One region of the Streptomyces sp. NPDC020845 genome, then DNA from elsewhere that is predicted to be linked to it. Evidence: riboswitches for the same ligand, from Rfam matches in the RefSeq annotation. Region 1 holds a riboswitch; each other region holds the start of a gene.
The links. A riboswitch is a leader RNA that binds a small molecule or an ion and turns the genes downstream of it on or off. The one in region 1 is predicted to bind cobalamin.
Positions count from the first base shown of each region.

Region 2: it holds a riboswitch for cobalamin, as region 1 does, so the genes downstream of both, ACH4U7_RS17630 (ABC transporter substrate-binding protein) here and cobN (cobaltochelatase subunit CobN) in region 1, are expected to answer to the same signal.
Region 3: it holds a riboswitch for cobalamin, as region 1 does, so the genes downstream of both, ACH4U7_RS27120 (ribonucleoside-diphosphate reductase subunit alpha) here and cobN (cobaltochelatase subunit CobN) in region 1, are expected to answer to the same signal.
Region 4: it holds a riboswitch for cobalamin, as region 1 does, so the genes downstream of both, ACH4U7_RS04215 (cobalamin biosynthesis protein) here and cobN (cobaltochelatase subunit CobN) in region 1, are expected to answer to the same signal.

Region 1 is NZ_JBIRSJ010000001.1:879,273-883,049, reverse strand. It holds gene cobN (cobaltochelatase subunit CobN) at 1-1,404, opposite strand, end outside; cobalamin riboswitch at 1,438-1,601, opposite strand; gene ACH4U7_RS03035 (nitrite reductase) at 1,906-3,714, shown strand; gene ACH4U7_RS03030 (precorrin-8X methylmutase) at 3,711-3,777, shown strand, end outside.
Region 2 is NZ_JBIRSJ010000006.1:425,284-429,060, forward strand. It holds gene ACH4U7_RS17625 (FecCD family ABC transporter permease) at 1-787, opposite strand, end outside; gene ACH4U7_RS17630 (ABC transporter substrate-binding protein) at 784-1,842, opposite strand; cobalamin riboswitch at 1,896-2,110, opposite strand; gene ACH4U7_RS17635 (histidine phosphatase family protein) at 2,206-2,784, shown strand; gene ACH4U7_RS17640 (CbtA family protein) at 2,823-3,587, opposite strand; gene ACH4U7_RS17645 (CbtB-domain containing protein) at 3,610-3,777, opposite strand, start outside.
Region 3 is NZ_JBIRSJ010000010.1:230,827-234,603, reverse strand. It holds gene ACH4U7_RS27120 (ribonucleoside-diphosphate reductase subunit alpha) at 1-1,685, opposite strand, end outside; cobalamin riboswitch at 1,810-1,940, opposite strand; gene ACH4U7_RS27115 (FGGY family carbohydrate kinase) at 2,248-3,726, opposite strand.
Region 4 is NZ_JBIRSJ010000002.1:56,916-60,692, forward strand. It holds gene ACH4U7_RS04205 (anion permease) at 1-893, shown strand, start outside; gene ACH4U7_RS04210 (hypothetical protein) at 906-1,172, shown strand; cobalamin riboswitch at 1,340-1,476, shown strand; partial or broken gene ACH4U7_RS04215 (cobalamin biosynthesis protein) at 1,650-2,693, shown strand; gene ACH4U7_RS04220 (cobyric acid synthase) at 3,059-3,777, shown strand, end outside.

The DNA of each region.
Region 1 (3,777 bases):
GCGCAGCGCGGCCAGCACGATCTCGCCCTCGGGGTCGCGGCTGGTGTCGACGAACATCTCGCCCGGCGGTGGCCCCCAGTGCCCCTCCACCGCCTCGCGCAGCTCCTGCGGCAGCCGGGCGTACCAGCGGCGGTAGTCGGCGGCGGGGATCCGGACCGGATTGCGGGCCAGCTGCTCCTCGGTGAGCCAGTCCTGGTCGTGGCCGCCCGCCTCGATGAGGGCCCGGATCAGCTCGTCACCGTCGCCGGAGGCGAGACCGGGCAACGCCTCGGGTCCCTCCACCGGGCCGAGGTCGAAGCCGTCCGCGCGCAGCCGGCGCAGCAGGGCGACGGCGCTGGCGGGCGTGTCCAGGCCGACGGCGTTGCCGATGCGGGAGTGCTTGGTGGGGTAGGCGGACAGCACGAGCGCGAGGCGCTTGTCGGCCGCCGGTATGTGGCGCAGCCGGGCGTGTCGTACGGCGATTCCCGCGACACGCGCGGCGCGCTCGGGGTCGGCGACATAGACGGGCAGGCCGTCCTCGTCGGTCTCCTTGAAGGAGAACGGCACCGTGATCAGCCGTCCGTCGAACTCCGGGACGGCGACCTGGGTCGCCGCGTCCAGAGGCGAAAGACCCTCGTCATTCGCCTCCCACGCGGCGCGCGGGCCGGTCAGGCACAGCGCCTGGAGCACCGGGACGTCCAGCCCGGCCAGCGCGCCCGCGTCCCACGCCTCGTCATCGCCGCCGGCCGATGCCTCGGCGGGCCGGGTACCGCCCGCGGCGAGCACGGTGGTCACCACCGCGTCAGCCTCGGCGAGGGCTTCCAGCAACTCGGGCTCGGGTGCGCGCAGCGAGGCGACGTACAGCGGCAGCGCGCGGCCCCCGGTGTCCTCGACGGCCTGGCACAGCGCCTCGACGAAGGCGGTGTTGCCGCTCATGTGGTGGGCGCGGTAGTAGAGCACGGCGATCCGCGGGCCGGTGACGTCCTCGCGCGCGGTGCGCTCCAGCGGGCCCCACGAGGGCGCGGGTGCGGGCGGCTCGAAGCCGTGGCCTGTCAGCAGGACGGTGTCGGACAGGAAGCGGGCCAGCTGGCCGAGGTTGCCGGGCCCGCCGTGCGCGAGATAGGCGTGGGCCTCGGCGGCGATCCCGACCGGGACCGTGGACGCCTCCATGAGCTGGGCGTCCGGGGCCTGTTCGCCGGTCAGGACCACGACCGGGCGGTCCCCGGCGAGCAGCGCGTCGAGCCCTTCCTGCCAGGCGCGCACCCCGCCGAGCAGCCGTACGACGACGAGTTCGACGCCGTCGAGGAGCGCGGGCAGCTCGTCCAGGGGGAGCCGGGCCGGGTTGGCGAGCCGATAGGGCACCGGAGTCTGTGCCGCGCGGGCACTGAGCAGGTCGGTGTCGGACGTCGACAGCAGCAGGATCATGCGACGGCAGGCCTTCCTCGGGGTCCGCGCCCCGGGCGGGTTGAAGACGGCGGGAGTTCCTGGCTCGCGCGGCCGTCGCAATACCGGCTGCCGCGCTCACAGTGGCGGGACCGCGCCGGATTTCCACCGGCTTCCTACCCTTTTTGCCGTCTTTTGTTGTGGCGGGCCGGGACCGACCCGCCGTGAGCATAGTAAAACCGTCCGGCAGTAGGGAACGCGGGGGAAGGAGGGGTACCTCCCAGGCCCGCAGGGCCTGCGGGGAGGGTCGAGGGCCGAGTCCGGGTGTGCCGCGTGAGGAGAGCGCGGCGGCTCCCCCAGCTACCGCTGGGAGGTACCCCCTGCGTGCGACGAGCGCGGTGCGGCTGGGGGCGCCTGCCAGCGGTAGCTGGGGGAGAGAGCCATCGGCACGCGACGCCGCGGGCCCTGCTGTTGGACGGTCCGAGCGCTTCTGACCTGCCGCGGGGCGGTGAGCCGAACGCAATCGTCGGTATGCTCGCCGCCATGCCCCTCCCCCCGACAACCGCCCCACCAGGGGACGAAACCCCCGCGCGCGGTCGCGACGACGCCTGCCCCGGCGCGCTGCGCCTGCACTCGGCGGACGACGGCGCACTGGCCCGGGTGCGGCTGCCCGCCGGGCTCCTGACGGTGCGTCAGGCGCTCGTGCTGGCGCTCGCGGCCGAGGAGTTGGGCGACGGCCGGCTGGATCTCACCTCCCGGGGCAATCTGCAGCTGCGCGGCCTCGACGCGGGGTGCGGAGCCGGACTCGCGGCCCGGCTGCGGACGGCAGGGCTGCTCCCGTCGGACCGCCACGACCGGGTGCGCAACATCGTGGCGTCCCCGCTGTCCGGGCTGGACGGGGCGGGGCACGCGGATGTCTCGGCGTGGGCGAGAGAGCTGGACGCCCTGCTGTGCGACAACGCGCCCGCGGGTTCCGGATTGGCCGAACTGGCGGGGCTGTCGGGCCGGTTCCTGTTCGCGCTCGACGACGGGCGCGGCGATGTGGCGGCGCTGGGCGCGGATGTGACATTGATCGCAGCGCCGGACGGCGAGGCGGTGCTGCGGCTCGGCTCCGCCGGGGGGCACGAACCGGCCCGTCCGGGCGCGCGATCGGACACGCGCCCGGAGCCCGCCGGGGCGTGCGTGGCGGACACCCGTGGCGCGGCGGGCGCACCTGCCCTGCCGGGGACGACTGGCACGGTGGGTGCGCCTGGCACGATGGGTGCGCCTGGTGCGGCGGGCGCACCCCGCACGGCAGGCACTCGCAGCGCCGCGGGCGCCCCTGGTGCGGCGGGGGCGCCTGACAGTGCGAGCCCCCAGGGCGCAGGGGGTGCTCCTGACGCCGCAAGCACCCCAGACACGCCAGGCACACCCGGCGTGGCGGGCACCCCTGGCCCGCCGAGCGCCCCCCGCACGGCGAGCGCGCCCCGCACGGCGGGCACTCGCGGCGCGGCGGGCGTCCCCGGCACGGCAGCCGTCCCGGCGCGCCGGGGCAGCCGGCCGGAGGGTGCCGACACTCCGGGCGCCGAGCTCCGGGTACGCGCCGCGGACGCGCCGCGCGCGGCGGCGCTGGCCGCGGTGGCGTTTCTCGACGCCGTGCGCGCGAGTGGCACACGCGCGTGGCGTGTGAGCGAGCTGCCGGCGCGACACGCCGTGACGGCCGACCAATTGGCCGGGCGACTCGCCGATGCAGGAATCCAGGCCATACCCCTCAGCCCTCACTCCCCAACCACCGCGCCGAGCACACCACTCGTCGGGCTCGTCGCCGGGCCGGACGGGCGGTGCGCGGTGTCGGTCGCCGTCCCGCTGGGGCGGCTCACCGCCGCGCGGTGGCGGCTGCTCGCCGAGCTCGCCGCCCGGAGCGGCTCGGGCGAGTTGCGTGTGACACCCTGGCGCGGCGTGGTGCTGCCCGGCTTCTCCCCGGGCGGTGCCGAGGCCGCGCTGCGGGAACTCGCCGACGCCGGGCTGGTGACCGCGCCGCGCTCCCCCTGGTTCGGGGTCGGCGCGTGCACGGGACGGCCCGGCTGCGCCAAGTCCCTGGCCGATGTGCGTGCCGAGGCGGCGCGCGCGGTGGCGGGCGAGGCGTCCGGCGACGGCCGACCGGGCCCGCCGCGAAGCCGACTGCCCGTGTATTTCTCCGGCTGCGAGCGGCGCTGCGGCCACCCCGGCGGGCCGGTCCGGTGGGTCGACGTGCTGGCGACGGGCGAGGGCTACCAGGTCGCCGTACGAGATGCCACAGGGTCCGCGCGGGGCGTGGACGTGACAGCAGAGCAAGTGGCCGGCGCCGTGGCGGCGGCCCGTGGAACGACATGATCGAGGGCACAGTGTTCGACTACGAGAAGGACGGCGCGGCCATATACCGCGCCTCCTTTGCCA
Region 2 (3,777 bases), on a different contig from region 1:
CGATCGCCCCGGCACAGCTGACCAGGGCGGCGGTGAGCAGCGCGGTCGCCGAGAGCAGCACCAGACGGGTACGGGCGACGCGGACGCCGAGTCCGGCCGCGGCCTCGTCGCCGAAGGCGAACGCGTCCAGAGTGCGGGCGTATCCGAGGCAGACGGCGAGGACCACGGCCAGGACGAGGGCGCACAGCAGCACCTGCCCCCAGCCGGCGCCGGTGAGCGAGCCGAGCAGCCAGAACAGCACGGCCCGGGTGGTGTCGGCGTCGGCGGAGGTCAGCACGGTGAACGAGGTCAGCGCGGAGAACAGCTGCATGGCGGCCACCCCGGAGAGCACGACCCGGTCCGTGCTGCCGCCCAGGGCGTGGCTGAGCAGCAGCACCAGCGCGAAGGAGAGCAGCGCGCCGAGGAAGGCGCCCGCGGACAGCGACACGGCTCCCCCGCCCACCCCGAGCACGACCACCGCGACGGCCCCCGTGGACGCGCCGGAGGACACCCCGAGCACAAACGGATCGGCCAGCGGATTGCGCAGCAACGACTGCATCACCGCCCCGCATACGGCAAGCCCGGCCCCGCATACGGCGGCGAGCAGGGTGCGCGGCATCCGCAGATTCCACACGATGCCGTCGCGCAGCGGCGTCAGCGTGCTCTCGCCCACGCCGAGGTGTGCGGCGACGGAGGCCCACACATCGCCCGTGGAGATGTCGGCGGGTCCGATCGTCACCGCGACGGCGACCGACATCAGCAGCGCGGCCACCCCGCCGCCGGTCAGCAGCAGCGTACGGGCGCTCATTCGGCGAGCCCGAAGTCGCGCAGCCCCGCGGCGACCTTCTCGATCCCTTCGACCGTGCGGATGGACGGGTTCATCGACTGCCCGCTCAGCAGCACGTACCGCTTCTTCTTCACGGCCGTCAGGTTGCGGGTGGCGGGGTTGCTCTCCAGGAAACGGATCTTGGCCTGGGCGGTCTCCGCGGTCTGCTGCTTACGGGTCAGATCGCCGAGGACGATGACGTCGGGGTCGCGGTCGGCGACGGTTTCCCAGTTGATCTGGGGCCACTCGTCGTGGGTGTCGGCGAAGGCGTTCTCCGCGCCGACCGCCCGGGTGATCGCGCCCGGCGCCCCGCAGCAGCCGGCCAGGTAGGGCGACTGGGAGTTGGCGAACCAGTACATGAGGGAGACATCGGAGGCGTCGAGCCCGGCGGTGGCCTTGCTCACCCGCCCCTTCAGCTCCGCGATGAGCTTCTTCCCCCGCTCCGCCACCCCGAACGCCCGGGCCAGGTCGGCTATCTCGCCGTAGACGCTGTCGAGGGTGAGCGGGGTGGAGCGCGATCCGTCGCCGCCGCTGTCGTTGTCCTTGCCCGCCGAGCAGTCGGAGGGCGAGACATACGTGGGCACGCCCAGCTTCTCGAACTGCTCACGGGTGGCCACGCCGCCCTTGCCGAGGGTGGAGACGAACGAGGCGGTGACGAAGTCGGGGTCGGCGTCCAGCACCTTCTCGAACGAGGGCGCGTTGTCCGCCAGCCGCGGCACGGACGCGTTGGCCTTCTCCAGGCCCTTCAGCACCGGGTCCGTCCAGGTCGCCGTACCGGCCATACGGTCGGCGAGGCCGAGGGAGAGCAGGATCTCCGTGGTGCCCTGGTTGAGGGAGACGGCCCGCTCGGGGGCCGACTTCAGGGTGACCTTGCGGCCGCAGTTGTCGATGGTGCGCGGATAGCCCGAACCGGTCGAGCCGGCGGACTTCCCGGCGCCCTCGGCACCGCCTCCCGAGCCACCGCACGCGGTGAGCAGAAGGGCGGGAGCGAGCAGCAGAGCCGCGGGACGGAGAGCGGTACGGAGCAGCACGGGCATGCCTCGGTGGTCGGGGCTCGTACGCGGAGCCTGGCCTACGGACGGCCTCCCCGCCGGGGCGCGGAGGTGCCAGCAGGTCTTCGGACTCGGGTTCGCCCGGACGAGGCGCCTTCCCGGCACGGTCCCGCGCCCGCCCTTCGGCCGGCCCGTTCCCCTCCCAGTGGCATGCTGTGCCCCGCCCGTCCCCCTCACCGCTGCGCGTCAGTTCCGGATTCGCACCGGATTCCCTGGCCTCGGATGTGGCTCGACTGGCCCCCAGAGGCTATCAAGCCCGGCCTGCGGTCGGATGTGTGGCAGGTGCGGGCCCACCGGTGGTTACGTATGTGCCGTACCGCCCATGGCACAGGTAGGAGGAGCGAGCGCGTGACCAGCCGCGTCACCTTCATCTCAGCCGCGATGAGTCCATCGCTGCGCCAGGCCCGGTTCGACGACGGCACGACCCCTCTTGAGGACGGCGGCGCGGCGCGGGCCCGCGCCGTGGCCGGGGCGCTGCCCTCGGCCGCCCGCGCCGTCACCTCCCCCAGCCTGCGCTGCCGGGAGACCGCCGCCGCGCTGGGACTCGGCGTGGCCGAGCCCCGTACGGAGCTGGCCGGTCTGGACGCGGGCCGCTGGCGGGGCCTCGCCCTCGACGAGGTCGGTGCCGCCGAACCGGAGGCGGTGGCCCGGTGGCTGGCCGACCCGGCGGCCGCGCCCCACGGCGGGGAGTCGGTACGGGACCTGTGCCTGCGGATCGGACGGTGGCTCGACGCGGCGTCGCTGACGGACGGCCATACGCTCGCCGTGGTGGAGCCGGACGTGGTGCGGGCCGCGGTGGTGCATGTGCTGGGCGCGCCCGCGGCGGCCTTCTGGCGTGCCGACGTGCCGCCGCTGACCGTGACCGGGATCAGCGGACGGGCCGGACGCTGGAACCTCGGGCTGGGGCGGCCACTCGACCGCCCCTGAAGAGGGCCCCGACCGGTGAGGTCAGGGCGACGGTCGGATCACGGTCGGCTGGGGGCGGCCACCGGCGATGCCGGGGCCCTGGTGGCGGGCTTGGGACTCAGCAGGCGCTCGGCCAACTCGCCGAAGACCAGCCCGAAGCCTCCCCACAGGGTGACCTGGACGGCCAGCGCGGAGAGCCGGAACCGCCACAGCACGGTGGCCGGGAAATCGGCGGGCACCTCGTTGACGGCCGGCAGAAACGCAAACGCCAGGCCGATCAGCAGGGCGAAGGCGGCCACCGCGGCTACGGTGGCGTACCAAGTGCCCAGTTTCGGGGCGAGCCGCTTGCCGAGGATGGTCGCGGCGATCGCGAGGAGCACGCTGCCCACCATCATCAGCAGATACAGATTGGTCCGCTGGGAGATGGTGTCGGGGTCACCGACGGCGGGCGGATTGGCCGGGTACTTCAGGAACGGCACGACGTAGACCGCGAGCAGGGCGCAGCCGGACAGCAGCAGCGCGGTGGCCCGCGGGGTGAAGCGGCCGATGCGGCCCAGGGCGAAGCAGTAGGCGAGGGCGGCGATGCCGCCGAAGGCGACCCCGTAGATCAGAACACCGGTGGCCAGGCCGGCGGTGGACTGCAGGCTGCGGGAGACGAGTTCGACCTCGTGCTCATGCGCCGGGGCGTGGGACTCCTCGAAGCCGATCGCCTTGTCGACATTCGGTTCCCCGAGGAGATAGGCGACGATCAGGGCGAGCACGCCGGCCCCGAGGCCGGCGAGCATGCCACGGACGAGCAGGTTCCGTACCGTTGCGGAATTCATGAGGGTGTCGGCGTCCCTGGCGTCAGTGGCAGGGGAAACCGAGCAGGTGGCGGGCGTCGTGCACCCACTCGTGGACGTCCTCGCCGGAGACGACCGAGGTGGCGCCCTGTTCGGCGCCGACGAAGTACAGCAGGACCAGCATCAGGATGCCGAAGAACACCGCCCACGGGACGATCGCACCGATCGGCAG
Region 3 (3,777 bases), on a different contig from region 1:
TGGCGCTCGGCGAGCGCGCAGGACGCCTCGTACGCCGCGAGCATGATGCGCTCGGAGATCCGGGTGGACAGCGCTTGCGCCTCGGGCGAGTCGAAGGGCAGCCGCAGCCGGAAGAAGACGTCCTGGAGGCCCATCAGGCCCAGACCCACCGGCCGCCAGCGGGAGTTGGACGCCCCGGCTTCCTGGGTGGGGTAGAAGTTGATGTCCACCACACGGTCGAGGAAGGTGACGGCGGTACGGACGGTCGCGTCCAGCCGCTCCCAGTCCATCTGACCGTCCTCGCCCAGGTGCGCGGCCAGGTTGACCGACCCCAGGTTGCAGACGGCCGTCTCGCCGTCGTCCGTGACCTCCAGGATCTCGGTGCACAGGTTGGAGGAGTGCACGACCCGGCCGGGCTCGGCGGTCTGGTTGGCGGTGCGGTTGGCGGCGTCCTTGAAGGTCATCCAGCCGTTGCCGGTCTGCGCGAGGGTGCGCATCATCCGGGCGTACAGCTGGCGCGCCGGGACGGTCTTGACGGCAAGACCCTCCGCCTCGGCCTTCCGGTACGCGGCGTCGAACTCCTCGCCCCACAGGTCGACCAGCGCGGGCGCGTCGACCGGCGAGAACAGCGACCAGTCGGCGTCGGCCTCGACCCGGCGCATGAACTCGTCCGGGATCCAGTGCGCGATGTTGAGGTTGTGGGTGCGGCGGGCCTCTTCGCCCGTGTTGTCCCGCAGCTCCAGGAACTCCTCGATGTCCGCGTGCCAGGTCTCCAGGTACACACAGGCCGCGCCCTTGCGCCGGCCGCCCTGGTTGACGGCGGCGACGGAGGCGTCGAGCGTGCGCAGGAACGGCACGATGCCGTTGGAGTGCCCGTTGGTGCCGCGGATCAGCGAACCGCGGGCGCGGATGCGCGAGTACGACAGGCCGATGCCGCCCGCGTGCTTGGAGAGCCGCGCGACCTGGTGGTAGCGGTTGTAGATCGAGTCCAGTTCGTCCAGCGGCGAGTCCAGCAGATAGCAGGACGACATCTGCGGGTGCCGGGTGCCGGAGTTGAACAGGGTGGGGGAGCTGGGCAGGTAGGACAGCGTGCTGGTGAGCCGGTAGAGCTCGGCGACGTCGTCGAGCGCCCGCTCCGAGTGGTCCTCGGCCAGCCCGCAGGCCACTCGCAGCAGGAAGTGCTGCGGGGTCTCGATCACCTGGCGGGTGATCGGGTGGCGGAGCAGATAGCGGCTGTGCAGCGTGCGCAGCCCGAAGTAGCCGAAGCGGTCGTCGGCGCCGTCGGCCAGCGCCTTGTCTACCAGGGCGTCCAGGCGGGCGGCGTGGGCGGTCACGAACTCGGCCGTGCCGTCCGCGATCAGGCCCTCGCGGTGCCCCACGGCCACCGAGGCGGAGAAGGAGACCGCGCCCTGCCCGGCCGCCTCCTCGGCGATGGCGAGGGTCAGCAGCCGCGCGGCGAGCTTCGAGTACTCCGGCTCCTCGGCGATCAGCCCGGCCGCCGCTTCGGTCGCGAGAGTGCGCAACTCCGCCTCGTCCGAACCGGGATGGCGGCCGCGCAGGGCGGCGGCCGCGACCTTGCCGGGGTCGGTGGCGGGCAGGTCGGCGGTGAGCTCCGTCAGGGTCCGCAGCAGGGCGGTCCCGGGCGCGTCGTCCGCTCCCTGAATAGCCGCTGCCTCTGAAACCGGATCGGCTGGCGCGATGGTCACTGAAGTGCTCTCCCTCGCTCGGCTAGGGGCCTTGCGGGGCGGTGAGCGATGGGCGCGTACGGGCATGCCGAAACAGCGGACGGCATACCGCGCAGCGTCCACCGGCCCAACCCGCGAGGCCCGGACGTATGAGACGGCTGTCGGCAGGTCCTCGGACTTGCGGGTACGCAAAAGCGTACGCGTACACCGTTGCGGGACAGTTCCGGATTCCCACCGGATTCCCCTGCGGCGACAGCGAGCATGAGCATACATCTTGTGGTGGCGAGCGCACGCGCCCCCACATGTTGTGTCGCGAGGTGGAGTGTTTCGTACGAATGTGCTATTCAGTGCCGGACTTGGCGCGGTCTTGACGCGCACTTGGCACGAGCCGGACACGGGCCCGAGGCAGGCCTTGCGCGGGCCTGAGACCGGCCTGACGCGGGCCCTGAGGCGGGCCCGACACGGGCCCTGGGGCGGTCCTGGCGAGGGTCCGGCGCGGGCGGCCGGGCGCGAGCCTGACACGGCCCGGCAAGGGCTCGTCATCGGGTCCGGCGCGGCGCCGGGTCGAACTCCGGGTCGAACTCTAAGCGGGCGTCGTTGCCCGCCACTCCGCGAGGGTACGGGCCAGCCTGGCCCGGTAGTCCGCGTAGCCGCGCTCGTATGCCTCGGCGCGGTCCGCGTCCGGTACGACAGTACGCGAATCGGCTCGCCATTGTGACGCGTCCACCGGGTCGCCGAGCGCCCGCCAGGCGACCGCGACCGCGCCGCGCGCGCCCACCTCGGGCTCGTCGGGGATGCGCACCGGCCGGCCGAGGACGTCCGCGAACAGCTGGGTCCAGGCGGCGGATCGGGTGCCGCCTCCGCACGCCGCCAGGCTCGCCGTCAGCCCCGCGGCCTCCAGGCAGTGCCGGGCCGCGTACGCCACGGCCTCGCAGACGGCCCGTACGGCGTCCGCGCGTGTCGTGGCGAGGGTCAGCCCGTCCAACCGGCCCCGCGCGGCGGGCTCCACGAACGGGGCCCGCTCGCCCGCGTCGGACAGGAAGGGCAGCGCGGTCACCCCGCGCGCCCCTGGCGGGCTCGCGGCGAGCAGCGCGTCCAGGTCGGCGGTGGTGGCCCCGGCGAACTCCAGGACCCACTCCAGGGCCGCCGTGCCCACCATGGCGGGCATACCGCGCAGCCAGCGGTCCCGGTCGGGTACGCACAGCCACATGCCCGCCGGGTCGGCGGCCGGGTCGATCCGCGCGCTGTCGGTGAGGACTTGGCTGGCCAGCGTGGTGCCGACGATCAGCAGGCCGTCGCCCACCTCCTCGACCCCGCTGCCGATCGCGCAGGCCGGAAGGTCGTACGGGCCCGCCGTGACGGGCAGTCCGGCCGGCAGCCCGAGCAGCTTCGCGCCCGCCTCGTCCAGCCGCCGTACGGTGCCGGGCGCGGCGGGTGGCGGCAACAGCCGGGCGTATTCGGCGATTCCACACGCTTCCAGGGCTTTGGGGACATACTCGCGCGTGGTCACGTCCAGGAAGGGCATGGACGCGTCCGAGGCGTCCACGCCGATGACGCCGGTGAGCCGCTGCGCCACCGCGTCCACGCAGTAGCCCGCGACCTCCGCGCGCGCCAGCGCCTCCGGCTCGTGGTCGGCCAGCCAGCGCAGCAGCGGCGCGTGGCAGCCGGGGAACACCCCGGAGCCGGTGAGCCGGTAGAGCTCGCGGATGGTGCCGTCCTCGCCCCACCGGGTCACGGTGTCGTTCGCCCGGCCGTCCATCCACGAGATCGGCGGGCGCACCGCCCGGCCCGCCGCGTCGCGCAGCCACAGCCCGTCGCCCTGCCCGGTGAGCGCGAGCGCGACCGGAGCCGCCAGGCCGTTGGCGGCCAGGGCGGCGGTCACCTCGCGGACCACCTCGGCGACCGTGCGCAGCACGTCCTCCAGGTCCTGCTCGACCCGCCCGCCGGGCAGGCGGTCGAGCCGGCTGGGGCGGCTCGCGGCGGCCAGGGACCGGCCGTCGCGGCCGAAGGCGACGGCCTTGGTGACGGAGGTGCCGACGTCGACTCCGAGGACGATGCTCATGCGTACGGCCCTCCTTGGGGGCATCGGCTGCGGGACGGGACTGCGGGGCGG
Region 4 (3,777 bases), on a different contig from region 1:
TGGTCTCCGTCGGCATGGACGGGGTCAACAGCGACAAGATCGTCATGAAGGTCCTGATCCCGGCCGTCGCCGCGCCGATCGTGGCCGGTGTCGCCGCCCTGGTCGCGACCCGGCTCACCTACCGGCTGGCCCGCGGCCGCGACCCCCAGGACACCTCGAAGGGCTACCGCGCCGGGCAGATCGCCTCGGCCGCGCTGGTCTCCCTCGCCCACGGCACCAACGACGCCCAGAAGACCATGGGGGTCATCACCCTCGCGCTGATCACCGGCGGTGTGATCGCGCCCGACTCCGACCCGCCGATGTGGGTCATCGTCTCCGCGGGCCTGGCCATCGCCCTCGGTACGTACCTGGGCGGCTGGCGCATCATCCGCACCATGGGCAAGGGCATCACCGACATCCAGCCGCCGCAGGGCTTCGCCGCCCAGACCGGCGCCGCGACCGTCATCCTCGCCTCGTCGCACATCGGCTTCGCGCTCTCCACCACCCAGGTCTGCTCCGGCTCCGTGATGGGCGCGGGGGTCGGCCGCAAGGGCGCTGTGGTGCGGTGGTCCACCGCGGGCCGCATGGTCCTCGCCTGGGTGCTCACCCTGCCCGCCGCGGGCCTCGTCGCGGGCGGCGCCGCGCTGCTGGCGGACCAGGGCGACTGGGGCGTCACGGCGGTCGCCGTGCTCGCGGTCGCCGCCTGCGCCGGGATCTGGGCGGCCTCGCGCCGCAAGCCCGTCGACCACACCAACGTCAACGACATCGACGAGGCTGCGGCGCTGCCGGCCGAGCCGGTGGGTGTCGTCACGGCGGCCCTCCAGTCCGTGGCTCCGCCGCCCGTCTCTGCCGCTTCCATCTCCTCCTCCGCCACCCCGGCAGGCGCCTCCGCGGCCACCGGCAGCACCAGCTAAGGAAGTAACGCGATGAGCATCGACTGGGCGGCCCTCGGCCAGGTCTTCGGCATCAGCCTCGCGGTGACCGTCGGCTTCGTGGGCGTCTTCACCCTCGGCATCCTCGGCACCTCCCGTAAGCCGCAGCAGGCGGAGGCGGGCACCGACACGGCCGCCACCGCGTCCGCCGCTCCGGCCCCGGCCGGCGGCGCCTTCGGCCCCGCGCGCGCCGGCGCGTACCTCTGCTTCGCGCTGTGCGCGGCGGCCGTGGCGTACGGCATCAACCTGATCGTGGCCTGACTCCGTTCGACCCACTCACGGTCGCCGGGCTGGAACGCGCCGACCAGCGCGTTCCAGCCCGGCGGCCGTGGCATGTGCTCCTCGGCACACTCACACAGGGTGGGGCATTCGCGAGTTGACGGCCATTCGCGGCCCATGGTGGACTTCCGGAGCCAAACGGCGGCAGGAGAGGAAGCCGGTGAGAATCCGGCGCGGTCCCGCCACTGTCACCGGGGAGCGCTCTCCCATCGCCCGTACGAGTCACGGCCGTCCACACGGCGGCTGGAAGACCGGGAGAAGCGCGGATCCGGGAGCCAGGAGACTCTCACCGCCGGTCACGTCGAACCAGGGCGCGGACCCTGAGTGAGGACATACCGCCATGCCCGGCACCGCCATGCCGCCGACCCGCCCGCGGCCCCTCCGCCACGTCCCGGCGTCCCCGCCACTCCTGATGTTCCTGACGTTCGCCATGTTCCGAGGCAAGACGGCGGACTGACGATGCGTGCCGATCACGCCTCGTACGCGTGCGGCGCCGCCCTCGGCTTTCTCGGCGACCTCGCCATGGGCGATCCGCGCCGCGGCCATCCTGTGGCCGCGTTCGGGCGCGCCGCCCTGGCCGTCGAGCGGCTGCTGTGGCGCGACCACCGCGGATCCGGGGCTCTCTACACCGCGCTGTGCGCGGGCGGCGCGGCCGCGGGCGCCGTGCTGTCGGTGCGCGCCGTACGGGCCTTGGGACACCCCGCGTCGGGAGGCTCCGCTCTGGGCAGCGCTGTCCTGAAACCCTCGGGACGTCCCGTCTTGGGGCGCCCCGCCGCGGAAACCTCCGCTCTGGGGCGCCGCTCCCCCGCCGCGCAGACCGTACTGACCGCCGCCGTCACGTGGGCGGTGCTCGGCGGCACGACGCTGGGCCGGGAGGCACGGGCTATCGGCGGCGCACTGACCGCCGGTGACCTGGACGCCGCCCGGCGGCGGCTGCCGCACCTGTGCGGGCGCGATCCGCAGGCGCTGGACGAGTCGCAGATCGCACGCGCGGTTGTCGAGTCGGTCGCCGAGAACACCTCGGACGCCGTTGTGGGCGCGCTGGTGTGGGGGGCAGTCGGCGGGGTGCCGGGCCTGGTCGGCTTCCGGGCCGTCAACACCCTGGACGCGATGGTGGGCCACAAGTCCCCGCGCTACCGGCGGTTCGGTTGGGCCTCGGCCCGGCTGGACGACCTCGCCGGCTGGCCCGGCGCACGGCTCACCGCGGCGCTGGCCGCCCTGGCCGGGCCCGATCCGCGCGGCGCGTGGCGCGCCTGGCGGCGCGACGGCCACCGCCATCCGAGCCCCAACGCGGGCCCCGTGGAGGCCGCGTTCGCGGGCGCGCTCGGCGTACGGCTGGGCGGCACGCTCACATACGGCGGCCGCGTTGAGCACCGGCCGGTGCTCAACCCCGGCGGGCGGCCGGTCGAGGCGGCCGACATCGAGCGCGCGGTACGGCTTTCGCGGCGCGTCGGCGCCCTGGCGCTCGGCGTGTCCGCCGCGGCCCGGCTGGCCGTGGGGGCTCGGCTGGTTGTGGGGGCTCGGCTGGTTGTGGGGGCTCGGCTGGCTGCGGGAGCCCGGCCGACGGCAGGCGTGGCGCCGAGGTCGGCCGGTACGGCCGCGCGGCCCGGTGCCGCGCCCGTACCCGCCGCGCGGGCCCCACATGGCGCGCTCGCCCGCTGGGCACGGTCCATGCCCCTCCCTCCCGCTCAGTCCCGGCGCGCTCCAACGCGCGGGCTTCCTTCGTCACCGCTCGCTCCTCCGTCGCTGCGCGGCTCCTCGGTCCAGCACGCACAGCGCGCCAAGACACGCTCATACGAGGCACCCGGCGCGGGCCGGTCCGGCGATCCGGCGACGGTGCGGCCGACGGCCGCGGGGAGGGACTGAGGATGAGCGGGATACAGGGCGGGGGTGCGCCGGGCGGCGGGCTGCTCGTCGCGGGTACGACCTCGGACGCGGGCAAGAGCGTCGTCACGGCCGGAATCTGCCGCTGGCTCAGCCGTAAGGGCGTCAGCGTCGCGCCCTTCAAGGCGCAGAACATGTCGCTCAACTCCTTCGTGACCCGCGACGGGGCGGAGATCGGCCGCGCCCAGGCCATGCAGGCCGCCGCCGCGCGCGTCGAGCCGAGCGCGCTGATGAACCCCGTCCTGCTCAAGCCCGGCAGCGACCGCAGCAGCCAAGTGGTGCTGCTGGGCAAGCCGGTGGGCGAGTTGAGCGCGCGTGGCTACCATGCGGGGCGGCAGGAGGCGCTGCTGGGGACCGTCACCGAATGCCTGGCCGAGCTTCGGCGTACGCACGACGCGGTGATCTGCGAGGGCGCGGGCAGCCCCGCCGAGATCAATCTGCGCCGCACCGACATCGTCAACCTGGGGCTCGCCCGGGCCGCCCGGCTGCCGGTCGTCGTGGTCGGGGACATCGACCGCGGCGGCGTCTTCGCGTCGTTCTTCGGCACGACCGCGCTGCTCTCCGAGGCCGACCAGCGGCTGGTCGCGGGCTATCTGGTGAACAAGTTCCGCGGCGATGTGACCCTGCTGGAGCCGGGCCTTCAGATGCTGTACGGCCTGACGGGCCGCCCGACCATGGGCGTGCTGCCGTACGCGCACGGGCT